2 regions of the Microbulbifer magnicolonia genome follow, and region 1 is predicted to be linked to the other one. Evidence: predicted binding sites of a transcription regulator. Region 1 holds the regulator's gene; the other holds the start of a gene.

Evidence for each region. Region 1 encodes LexA, which represses DNA repair genes until DNA is damaged. Its sites were predicted from a motif close to ACTGTNTNTANANACAGT; they were not measured.
Region 2: the regulator LexA is predicted to act here: its motif matches at 2,695-2,712, upstream of RRF64_RS02560 (VRR-NUC domain-containing protein).

What each region holds. Positions count from the first base shown of each region.
Region 1 covers NZ_JAYEFD010000001.1:342,511-348,951, forward strand. The annotation lists gene RRF64_RS01525 (hypothetical protein) at 1-440, shown strand, start outside; gene topA (type I DNA topoisomerase) at 672-3,359, shown strand; gene RRF64_RS01535 (DUF6586 family protein) at 3,546-4,037, shown strand; gene RRF64_RS01540 (hypothetical protein) at 4,148-4,405, shown strand; gene lexA (transcriptional repressor LexA) at 4,507-5,112, opposite strand; gene RRF64_RS01550 (LOG family protein) at 5,280-5,918, shown strand; gene RRF64_RS01555 (DUF6763 family protein) at 5,947-6,264, opposite strand.
Region 2 covers NZ_JAYEFD010000001.1:576,576-583,016, reverse strand. The annotation lists gene RRF64_RS02575 (glycoside hydrolase family 31 protein) at 1-917, shown strand, start outside; gene RRF64_RS02570 (hypothetical protein) at 1,328-1,525, opposite strand; gene RRF64_RS02565 (SixA phosphatase family protein) at 2,006-2,500, opposite strand; gene RRF64_RS02560 (VRR-NUC domain-containing protein) at 2,845-4,536, shown strand; gene RRF64_RS02555 (ATP-dependent DNA helicase) at 4,554-6,441, shown strand, end outside.

The DNA of each region.
Region 1 (6,441 bases):
GCGACCGCCGCCTCGCGGATTTGCGTGGACGAGCCGCCAAGTCGGGCATGGTGGTGCAAATGAAGGCGCTGCCCGCGGCACTGGGAAAGGGTACGGCCGCGGTCTATTACAGCCGCTGGGCGGATAGTCGCCGATTGCAACTCGGCTGGATACTGGAGCTGCAGCGGGTCGAACACGAGATGCATTTCGCCGGCCGCTGGGACTGGCGCAACGGCCGCGCCGCGCCGCAGCCCGCGTGGGAACCTTTGCGACAAATGCTGGACCAATTGCCGAAAGACGCCTGTGCAATCTCGGCGCATCACATAGGTCTCGGGGTTCAGTGGCAGGAGGGCGGCGGGGATGGCGCCTTCCAGGCCCTGGAAAACGCGTTGGGCGAGTTTCGCCCCACTATAGAAGAAGCAATACGGCAGCCGAAGCCCAGGGAAGCAGAGCGGGAATAGGATCGCGGGAATGTCCCTGAAATGACGCGAAATACCGGGATTTTGTGCGCGATCGGCGGCTATCTGCGCCCTGCCGGTAGACCGGCAAATCCTGTGACCGATTTCGGGAATTTGCGTCACTTGCTTGACCGCACCGGGGGCGGAGCTTATATATTCGCGCATTGCGGCCCCGAGCCAGGGGCCCGCCAGTTGTGCGAAAGCAGTAAATTTTTTATTTGAAATCAAGGGCTTATGGGTAAATCACTGGTCATCGTCGAATCACCGGCCAAAGCGAAAACCATCAACAAATATCTCGGCAAGGACTTCGTCGTGAAGTCCAGTGTCGGTCATATTCGCGATTTGCCCACCGCTGGTGGCGGCAAACAACCGGTTGATGCCAAGGAGCGCGCCCGCCGCGCTGCTGAGACCCGCAAGCTGTCCCCCGAGGACAAAGAGGTCTACAAGCGCAAGAAGAACCGCGAGCAGTTGATCAAGCGCATGGGCATAGACCCGGATCACAACTGGGCCGCCCACTACGAGATACTGCCGGGCAAGGAAAAGGTGGTCAGCGAACTGCGCAAGCTCGCCGCCGAGGCGGACAATATCTATCTGGCGACGGACTTGGACCGCGAGGGGGAGGCCATCGCGTGGCACCTGCGTGAAGCGATCGGCGGAGACGACGAGCGCTACCGTCGCGTGGTGTTCAACGAGATCACCAAGTCCGCGATTCAGGGGGCCTTCAAGGATCCGGGCCGGTTGAACATCAACCGCGTCAATGCCCAGCAGGCGCGCCGCTTCCTCGACCGGATCGTCGGCTACATGGTGTCACCGCTGCTGTGGGAAAAGGTCGCCCGCGGTCTCTCCGCCGGCCGTGTACAGTCGGTGGCGGTGCGCCTGGTGGTCGAGCGCGAACGCGAGATTCGCGCTTTTATTCCCGAAGAGTACTGGACACTGTTTGCGGATACGGCAACCGCCCAGGCCGATGCTCTGCGCCTGGAAGTCAAGAAGCAGGCCGGCGAGATATTCCGCCCGACGAATGAAGAGCAGGCCAGTGCCGCCACCAAGGCGCTGCAGGCCAGCGAGTTTGTGGTCGGTGCACGGGACGACAAGCCCACCAGCTCCAAGCCGACAGCGCCCTTTATTACCTCTACCCTGCAGCAGGCCGCGAGCAACCGCCTCGGCTTCAGCGTCAAGAAAACCATGATGTTGGCCCAGCGCCTGTACGAGGCCGGGCATATCACCTATATGCGTACCGATTCCACCAACCTCAGTAAGGAAGCGGTGGATTCGGTGCGGGAATTTATCGGTGAACAGTTCGGCGATAAATACCTGCCGGAGTCCCCCAACAGCTACAGCAGCAAAGAGGGGGCCCAGGAAGCGCACGAGGCAATTCGCCCGTCGGATGTCCGCATACAGCCGAATATGTTGTCCGGGGTCGAAAGGGATGCGGAGCGTCTGTACAACCTGATCTGGCAGCAATTCGTCGCCTGCCAAATGACGCCGGCCCAGTTCACTTCCACTTCCATCGTGGTCAATGCCGGTGATTTTGAGCTGCGCGCCCGTGGCCGTGTGATCCGTTTCGACGGCTTCCTCAAAGTGGCGCCGCCGGTCAGCAAGAAGGACGAGGACCTGGTGCTGCCGGATGTCAAAGTCGGCGAAAAACTGGCGCTGAAGAAGCTGGAACCGAAGCAGCACTTCACCAAACCGCCGGCGCGCTACAGCGAGGCGGCACTGGTAAAAGAGCTGGAAAAACGCGGTATCGGCCGCCCGTCTACCTATGCTTCGATTATCTCCACCATCCAGGATCGCGGCTATGTGCGCCTGGAAAACCGCCGTTTCTATGCGGAGAAAATGGGAGATATCGTTACCGATCGCCTCAGCGAAAGCTTCAAGAACCTGATGGACTACGGCTTTACCGCAAACCTGGAAGAATCCCTGGATGCGGTGGCGGACGGCGAAAAGGGCTGGAAAGAACTGCTCGACGAATTTTACGAAGATTTCTCCGGGCGACTGGAAAAGGCCCAGGCCGCCGACGGTGGGATGCGTCGCAACACACCGACCGACACAGATATTGCGTGCAGTCAGTGCGGTCGCCACATGCAGATCCGCACAGGGTCAACCGGGGTGTTCCTCGGCTGTTCAGGCTATGCGCTGCCGCCGAAAGAGCGCTGTACCAACACCATGAACCTGGTGTCCGGCGATGAGGCCGTGGACGCGGACAAGGACGAGGAAGCGGAATCCCGCCAGTTGCGGGAGAAGCGCCGCTGTGCCAAGTGCGGCACGGCCATGGACAGTTATCTGCTGGACGAGCACCGCAAGTTGCATATCTGTGGCAACAACCCGGATTGCAGCGGCTACGAGGTAGAGCAGGGCACTTTCAAGATCAAGGGTTACGACGGACCTTTGATCGAGTGCGACAAGTGCGGCAGCGATATGCAGCTGAAATCCGGCCGTTTCGGCAAATATTTCGGGTGCACCAACGAAGCCTGTAAGAATACCCGCAAGCTGCTGAAGAATGGGCAGCCGGCGCCGCCGAAAATGGATCCTGTACCCATGCCGGAGCTGCCCTGCGAGAAGGTGGACGACCACTATATTCTTCGCGACGGCGCTTCCGGGCTGTTTCTGGCAGCCAGCCAGTTCCCCAAGAACCGCGAGACCCGCGCACCGCTGGTGAAGGAATTGCTGCCGCACCAGAGCGAAATTGATCCGAAGTACAGCTTCCTGTTCTCTGCGCCGACGGAAGATGACCAGGGGCGCGATACCGTGGTCCGCTTCAGCCGCAAGACCCAGGAACAGTATGTGCAGTCCGAGGAAGAGGGCAAGGCCACCGGTTGGCGGGCTTTCTACCGCGACGGCAAGTGGCAGATCGATGCCGGCAGCAAGACCAGCACAGCCAAGCGCAAGCCGGTGCGCAAGAAGGCGGCGGCGAAACGCAAATGAAGCCCGCACTTGTCACAATCGTCCGTAGCGAGGCGGTTCCAGAGTACGGCATGACTGGCTGTCGCTAATGGAGGAGCGCGCAGGCATACTTGCCGTATGTCGAGCCGGTCCGACGCCTCGGCTCCGACCGAGTGAAAACCAATCAGGGCGTGCTGTTGGGCCGCCGCAGTAGGAGGATTGCGACAAATGCGGGCTAATCCCTATACCGGCTCTGTCGCCTCGGCACTGCGCAAGAGCGAGCTGTTACTGCAGGCGGGTGGCGGCGCACCCCTGCAGCGCGCCGCGTTACAGGAGGCGGCCGTGTTCCAGTTGTGGCGGGCCTATCGCGCCTTCCTCGCGGAGTTGGCCTTCCAGCTGCAGCTGAACGCGGAGCCGGAATCCGCCCAGGCGCTGGGCGAGCGCGCTCGCGCATTCGGCAAAACCAGCAGTGAGGCGGCGGAGCTGGAGGGGCTGGCCGCGGACCCCGATAGCTGGCTCGCGGGATTGCAGAGCTCATGGGTGCAGCTGTGGAGTTTTTCCGGCGAAACTGATCGCAAACGCGAATCCGCCAACCTGATCCCGGCACAGAATCTTTCCGCACCCGGTCCGGTGCAGCTCACTGATGATTTATTGCGCGACTGGCACTCTGCCCTCAATGAGCTGGTGCGACGTCAGCGCGCTCAGTCGGAAGAGTGGTAGCGGGCCGCCTTCGCATTTCCCGAGCGCCGCCGGCCAAGTGCAGCGCTGAAACTCCCGGGATGCCTGTGGTACACTGCGCGCAAACTGATGTGCTGCGAAGGGAGAAGCGAATGTCCTCCGAGACCTTTGAAATTATCGAGCTGGCCAATGGTGATGTGGCACTGCGCCGCGCCGGCCACAAGGAGGACCCGCTGGTGCGCATCCACTTTTCAGCGGAGAGTCTGCAGTTCCTGCGCGATCACAAGGTTGCGATTGCGCGCGCCATGCTGGAGGCCGGCATCGAAGCTGTGCAGAATATAGACGATCTGGAGCCGGGTTATCTGGACGAAGACGACGAGCTGTTGCCGATCAATCACACGGTGCACTAATCGATCAATACGCAGCCAAATAGAACAATGTAGGAGCGGCGACCGCCATCCCTGGCGGTCGCCGCTCCTGCAAATCCAGTGCGAAAAAGCCGCGCCTGCGGTCAGGGGCTCTGGCGAATCACGCCCACCGCCAGTCCTTCGATCGCGAAACTCTTATCCCGCATATCCACTTGAATCACGTCGAAATCGTCGTTTTCCGGCAGTAGCTGTACCGTGGCCTGGTTGCCTTTGCGCCGGAATCGCTTGACCGTCACCTCATCCTCGATGCGCGCCACGACGATCTGGCCATTGCGCACCTGATCGGTTTTCTGTACCGCCAGCAGGTCGCCGTCGAGAATGCCGGCATCGCGCATGCTCATGCCGTGTACCCGCAGCAGGTAATCCGCCGGCGGGTGGAAGAAGTCCGCGGGCAGATTGCAGTAGTCCTCGATATTTTCCTCCGCCAGGATCGGATTGCCCGCGGCCACCCGGCCGACAATCGGCAGGCCGGTCTGGTGGTCCGGGATGCGGATGCCCCGCGATGCCCCGGCGACCATTTCAATGGCCCCCTTGCGCGCCAGTGCCTTCAGGTGCTCCTCTGCCGCGTTGGGCGAGCGGAAACCCAGTTCCTGAGCAATCTCCGCCCGGGTGGGCGGGTAGCCGGTTTCGTCCAGATAGACTTTGATCAGTTCCAGTACCTGGGCCTGGCGTGCAGTGAGATTGGTCATAGGGGTTACCTGGTCTGTTTCTGTATTTATATACAGTTGCTGGGATTATATACAGATTTCGAGGTCGCGCAATGCTCGCAGTGATGTCGCAAATCACTGCTACATTGAAGGGGAAGGAATAAAGCGAAGAAGAGCTCGTAGAATTACGCGACAACGAGGGAATAATAATGCTAGACGCGAAAATGCCCGAGGCCTGGCGCGTACTGCGCATTCAGTCCGAACTGGTGGATGGCATCGAGCGCCTGATCGCGCTCAGTGGCGCCGTCACCGTTTTTGGCAGCGCGCGTTTCCCGGAAGACAGCCCGGAATACCGGCAGGGCGTCAGGTTGGGCGAGTTACTGGCCGCGGAAGGTATTTCGGTGATTACCGGGGGCGGTCCGGGATTGATGGAAGCCTGCAATCGCGGCGCCTACCCGCAGCCGGGCGCCTCCATAGGGCTCAATATCGAGCTGCCATTCGAACAGAAGGCCAACCCCTACCAGGATATCAGCCTGCACTTTCGCTACTTTTTTGTGCGCAAGTTTATGTTCGTAAAACATGCGGTGGGTTTCGTCGGGCTGCCGGGGGGTTACGGTACGCTCGATGAGTTGTTCGAGGCGCTGACACTGGTGCAGACACATAAGGTGCGACGTTTTCCGATTGTACTGGTGGGTAAGCGCTATTGGTCCGGCTTGCACGACTGGTTGGTGGACACGGTGCTCGAACGGGGCTGCATCGATGCCTCCGATCTCGACCTTTTCCGCATCGTCGATACCGTGGATGAGGCCGCGGAGGTGATCATCGAGTACATCAAGGAGAGGGAGTAGGGCGTCTCTGCGCTATTTCCCTGCGCATTTAAAAGGGAGATTCATCGGTGCCGATAAAACTCTCGCCTTCCACCGTATCCAGCGGGTTGAGATAGAAATCCACCCCGCTTGCACTGGAGTCCTGTTCAGTCACACTCAGGCCGTAGGCGATATTGGCGTCCTCGGGCGGTGCGGCGCCGATCACCGGCAAGCTCTGCCAGTGATCGAGCTCGAACTCGTCCAGAGTGCCGTCGAGGTACTGAACCTCCACCGTCTGCTGCAGCTCGTCAATGGCCACCACCTCGAACAGCTGGCCGCTGTCCAGGTCTTCAAACCAGTTGCCGATCTCCGGTTGCAAATGTGCCATGGCAGTTTGCCCCCTGTTGTTTTCCTCTCAATCTAGTGTATGGCCCGGATTTCTCCCAGAGCGCTTGCTGCGGCGCTCTCCGACTGCGACTTGTCTTTGCGCTAAGCCCCGGGAGGGCCGCCCCGCGGCAACGGCATCAGCGGTTGGCGCGAAATGTGCTAATCTGGCCAGTGCTAA
Region 2 (6,441 bases), 230 kb from region 1:
TCTGGGGACACGACGCCGGCGGTTTCCACGACTGGGAGCGCGGCCTGGGTCCGGATGATCCGATGTATGTGCAGTGGTCCATGGCCTACGGCAGTTTCGCCCCCATTTGGAAACCCCACGGCATGGGCCAGTCGCGCTGGCCGCTGGACCGGCCGCAGAGCGTGCAGACATTCGCGCACTACTACGCGCGCCTGCGCTATGAGCTGATGCCCTATCTATACAGCGCTGCGCACCGCGCCGCCGCGAGCGGCCTGCCGATGGCACGCCCGATGCTGCTGGCATATCCCCGCGAGGAACAGGCGTGGAAGCGCGACCTGCAATACCTGTGGGGGGACGATTTCCTGGTGGCCCCCAACACGGCAGACGATGGCGAAGTGGAAGTCTGGCTGCCCGAGGGCGGCTGGGTGGACTACCACAGCCGCGCGCCGATCGGCGGCGGTCGCGTGCTGAAAGTGCCCGCGCCGCTCGGCACCCTGCCGCTGTTCGTCAGGCAGGGCGCGGTTATACCCAGGCGCGACTACGCGCTGAGCACCGCGTTTGTCGACAAGAGCGTGCTGCTGCTCGAGGTTTATGCCGGAGCCTCCGGCTGCGGCGAGCTGATCGAAGACGACGATGTCAGCGAGGGCTACCGCAAGCGGGGCGAAATTCAGCGCACCGCGCTGCAGTACGACCAGCCGAGCCGCACCCTCACCATCGGCGCCGCCGAGGGCAGTTATCGCGGCGCGCCCACCGAACGCAACTACAAAGTGCGGGTGATCGGCGATCCGGCGTTCGTCTGCGCCGAGATCAACGGCGAGAAACTCAGCGCGCGGACGGACGGCGACAATGCCCTGCTACTCGACCTGGGCAGATACCCACTGCGCGAAACACTGCAGGTGCGCGCCTGTGACCCGCCAATCCTTCAGGCTCGCGACTGATTTAGCGCGCTGAGAGAATCCGCACGGGTTTTTTCAGCAATCCATTTGCCCGGCGCCGGCGGGCATGCGCTCCATGTACCGGCTATTGCTCCGACGCGCGGCGGCGTCGCTGCTCGCAGAATTTGTGGCAGGAACAGGCCCGCTTAATTGTTCTTGTATTACTTGGCAGAGCGGCGACATTTCTCGAATTGATGTGGTGGAAAACGCACAAGCCCAAGTTCTACGATGTGCATCTTCCAGAAGGCAGATTCAAATCCCATGCCGCACTATTGGAAGATATTCCCAGCCTGGGCGATCATCGTGACCAATAGCGAGCATAGATAATCCATTGACAGCTGAGCCAGGCCGACCAAAACGCAAGCCCCCTACCCTAGATCTCGCCTGGCGCGCAGCCGGCCAAACATAAATACTTATGTGTCATCGATATCCATTTGCACTTCCAGACCCTGAACGCGGCGAATCAGTGACGGCTTGACGATGCGGTGCAGGCAATGATCGCGAACGATTGCGGTCAGCCCCTTTGTGGTGTGCAGCGTGGAAATGTATTCCCTGACCCAGCTGCGCGCGTCAGCTTCAGAATTGAAGTCCGCAGAAACCAGTCTCCACAAAAATTGATCCAAACTGATGGAGACTCGGGTCGAGTCTGCATTTTTGCCGTCGATAATCACTGATGCCACGATGAGACCTCGCATAAGTATTTATGCGAATACTACATAAGTATTTATGTGGGCAACACATAATTATTTATGCGGCCGGCACATAAGTATTTATGTGCCTCGGGCGCTGGTGCTTATTTTTGCTCTCACCGATCAAGCTCCCTGCAGTCGCATCCGTGTGGTTCGCACTCTGGTTAGTCTACCTGATCTTCGTGACCCGCCACTTCCCAAGGATTCAGACCTCTCGGTAGATCCCATTCTGGCAATCGTGCCGGCATTGAATCTATGTGCCTGGGGCGGTAACCGGAAAGCCCGATGAAGACGAGGAGCCCTTCCTCTACGCAAACTTATCTGGCCATCTATCAGCTGTTTGAACGTGCGCGCTCGGCACGCCGAATACGCGTGATCAAAATCGGCCTTGAAAAATACAGGTTATTTATGCAGCTTCGGAAAGTCGAAGAGGCGGACGGTACCGCAGGATTCAGCCAGTTCACACCAGCGAGTAATCTTCAAGCCTATATGCAGCACGGCGGCGGTGGGGAACTTGGGCAGCCGCTCGTGGGTAAGGTAATAACCCAAGTCTTCGAGCCCCGGATTGTGGCCGATCACCATCAGGTGTTTCCAGTCGTCGCTCTGTTGCTGCAGAAGGCGCAGCAGCGACTGGTAGCTGGCCCCGTAAAGTTCAGACAGTACCAGTAGTTTATCGCCATCCAGCTCCAGCGTGTCGGCCAGCACCTCTGCGGTATCGAGCGCCCGAACAGCGCCGCTGCTCAGCAGCCGGTCAGGCAGCAGGCCCAAGTCGCGCACTCGCTGCGCCATGGCCGGCAGGTCGCGCTTGCCACGCTTGTTGAGCGGACGGTGGAAATCATCCAGGTCGGGGTTGTCCCAACTGGATTTGGCGTGTCGAATCAGCGTGAGCTTCTTCATGGGAGCGTTCGGTTTGTGTGTTGCCGTTGCAGTATTATTGGTCAAAAAATCCGGAAGCGACTACTGGCGACAGCCGTTCGTTGCTGCCGTCCGCGAACAATTGGGCCCGATTCGATCTGGCGATTCTTTGTGCACCTCGCTGGGCTCTGGGATGGCCGCGTAGTCGCTCCCGGGTTTGTTCCCGTTCCACACATGCTGTATAACCGTACAGCTATCAAGCCCCGACAGAGCTCTTCGACGCACCGCTTGAAATATCCATTCCAATAGCGGCAGTTGCGAAATGAGCTCGGGAACCAATCACAAGCGACTACACAAGCAACTACACAATCGACTAGCAGTACCGTATGACCGATCCCGTTGAACTGGCACCGGATTATTACCTGGCGAACTTCGTCGCCCTCGTCGACTTCGTGATGGCGCGGTATGAATCAATGCTCTCAAAGGGAGAGCGGCAGTTTTACACCGCGTTCCGCGCACTGGACATCAACAGCCAGCGCCTGTATGTGCGGCTGCTGTCGCGCAAGGGGGTGCCCTCCTCAGTGGGCGCCCTATTCCGTCAAAGCAAGCTCATTTACGCCGAGATTGATGATCTACCGCAAGCCGCAGACCGGTTGGTAACGGCGGGCTTACTACAGCGCGATCCGGTATTGCCACTGGAGGAAGTCCTGCCGCTGTTCAGCAAGGCGGAGTTGCTGGCCGCCAGCCCTGTTTCCCTGCCCCGCACCCTCAAGCGCCCGGCGCTGGAGCTGGCACTGCTGGAGCAGCACTCAGAGCCAGCGGTGCTGTTGAACGCACTGCTGGAGACGGAATCCTTGCTGGCGATACAGGCCGCAGCGCACTTTGAAACGTTCAAACTGTGCTTTTTTGGCAACCTCAACCAGGATCTGACCGACTATGTACTGCGGGACCTGGGGCTGTACCGTTACGAAAATTACCCACTGGATCCACAAAGCCTCCCGTTCCAGAGCCGGGCGCAGATTGAACTGCACCTGCGCTATTACGACTGCCTGGCGCAGCTCGACAATGCGCTTGAGACTGGAGTGGACGCGATCCTGGCACTGGCCGGGCGGCTGCCCGCTTTCGGCGCTGGAATCGAGGGCGATGCCACCCTGCTGCGCCGCCTTGACCGCCTCCGTTTGACGCTGGCGCGACAGCTGGAGCGATCGGACGCACTGGAGGCGGCCGACCAGCTGTACCGGCACTGCACGCGCCCACCGGCCCGCGAGCGCCGGGCGCGGATCGCCGTCAGGCGCGGCGATATAGACACCGGCCTGGCCCTGTGCCGCGAGATTCGGGCGGCACCCCACAACGAAGCCGAGCAGGTATTTGCTGAAAGCTTTGGCTACCGCACTGCCAAGAAAGCGGGACGTTCGGAAGGCTGGGAGCCGCCGGCCGGGTACCAGCCGCCGACCCAAACCGCAGTACTGCCGCAGGCTCCGGAACGGGTGGAATTGCTGGCGGCAGCGCACCTGCAACAGGCCTCTCCCGGCGCGGCGGGGGACCGGTGTTTTTACGTGGAAAACTGCCTGTTTAATGGCGTGCTGGGGCTCTATGTCTGGGACATCCTGTTCGCGCCGGTGCCCGGGGCATTCTTCAATCCGTTCCAGGTGGCGCCCAGCGACTTTCGCACACCCGACTTCTATCCACTGCGCCGGGCCGCATTCGAACAGCGCCTGGCCGAACTGGACGGCGACAAGCTCGCGCGACGCGTGTGGCAGCACTATCGGGACAAACAGGGCATTGCCAATCCGCTGGTGGCCTGGGACGCGCTGCCGGAAGCACTGCTGGAACTGGCGCTGGCCCGCATTCCCGCGGACGACTGGCGACGGCTGTTCCGGCGCCTGCTGAGCGACATCGAACATCACCGCGCCGGCCTGCCGGATCTGATCCTGTTCCCGGCAGCGGGCGGCTATGAGCTGGTGGAAGTAAAGGGCCCCGGCGATCGCCTGCAGCAGAACCAGCTGCGCTGGCTGGCCTTTTTTGCCCGACACCACATCCGCCACCGCGTCCTGCATGTGGAGTGGCTGCAGCCTTGAGCGATGCGGAAACTGCCATGCATTGCGCGATAGCAGCCGCAAGCGAAGCAGCGGCCGAGAGCGATCGCCGGCCCCTGCATCTGTCGGTGGGTGAACTGGTGAATTTTGCCTGCCGCCGTGGCGATCTGGTCGGCGACGGCAGCGGCGGACCCACCGCCGAGGAGGGCATCCGCGCGCACCAGAAGCTGCAGAAGCAGCGCCCCGAGGGCAGTGAGTCCGAGTACCGTCTGCAGGTGCAGGTAGCGATCGATGGCACACTGGTGCAGCTCAGCGGGCGGGTGGATATCCTGCACCCGCAGGCGGACCTGCACCGGCCGGTGCAGCTGGACGAGATCAAGACCACTTATTGTCCACCCGACAAGTTGGCGGAGTCGGTGCGCCAGCTGCACTGGGCCCAGCTTAAAATCTACGGTTACTGTTACCTGCTGCAGCGGCAGGCGGAGACCGGCACGGCCGTCGCCGATGCAGAGCGCGTGGCACTGCAGATGCTGTGGCACAACCTCAAGGAAAAGAAGACCTACCCGGAGCTGCTCGAATACGACTGGCCCGAGCTGCAAGCCTTCGCCCGCGCGGCACTGACGGAGTACGTGCAGTGGCACCGCGACTGGCAGCTGCATCGCGCCCGGGTACAATCATCGGCCCGGGCCCTGACATTTCCATTCCCCGACTACCGCCCCGGGCAGCGGGAGCTGGCGGTGGCGGCCTACCGCTGCCTGCGCGACGGCGGCGAGCTGCTGGTGGAGGCGCCGACCGGGATCGGCAAGACCGCCAGCACCCTCTTCCCGGCCATCAAGGCCGTCGGTGAAGCCCAGGTCGAGCAGTTGCTGTATCTCACCGCAAAAAACTCCGGCCGCCAGGTGGTGCGGGAAACGGCGGCGCGGCTGCAAGACAGGGGGCTCCACCTCTCCGTGCTGGAAATCCAGGCGCGGGACAAAACCTGTGCCTGCCGCCTGGGCCTTTGCAGCCGGGATGCGGACAACATCTGCCCGCGCACCCGGGGCTTTTACGATCGCCTGCCCGAGGCCAGGCGGGCACTGCTGGGCCAACCGTTGCTGACGCCGGCTGTGGTGGCAGAAGTGGCGGACCGCCTGCAACTGTGCCCGTTCGAGCTGTCACTGCAAATGCTGCCCTGGGCGGACCTGGTGGTGTGCGACTTCAACTATGTATTCGATCCACTGGTGCGCATGGGTGCGCTGCTGGACCAGCGCATCAAGCGTGCACTGCTGGTGGACGAGGCGCACAATCTGAGCGACCGCGCGCGGGCCATGTACAGCGCCAGGATCACGCGCGGCGACAGCCGCCGCGCCGCAGCGGCCTGCAAGGGCTCCCACCCGACCCTGGGCCGCAGCATCCAGGCGCTGGTGCGCGCGCTGGACAAATGGGTCGCCGAGCGGCGGCAAGAAGGCACCCATGCCGGCAACAGCGAAAACCGGGATGCCGAGCTGTGGGTGACGCCGCCACTCAACGCCGAGGGCTCCGCAGGCGGCTACTGGCCGGCCGCTGTCAGCCGCGCGGCGCACAGGGTAATGGCGGAAGTCACCCGTTTGTGGGAGAAGTCCCAGTCGCCGCCGGAGACGATCGGCGACTGGCCGCGCGCGCTCTACCGCTACCTGCTCATCGAGCAGTTGCTGGGGGAGCAGCATCGCTGCCTCACCCGCGCGGAAAACCGCGATGCGCCCTGGCAGGAGCAGGAAATCAAACTGCTGTGCCTGAACGCCGCCGCTTATCTGCGGCAGACCTATCAGCAGTTCCACGCGGTGATCGCGTTTTCCGCCACGCTGCGGCCCGCCGCCTACATCTATCGGCAGCTGGGACTGCGGGCAGAATCCCCCTACCTGGTGCTGCCCTCGCCCTTTCGGCCGGAACAGCTCGGCGTCTACCTCTGCCCCTATGTGGATACCCGCT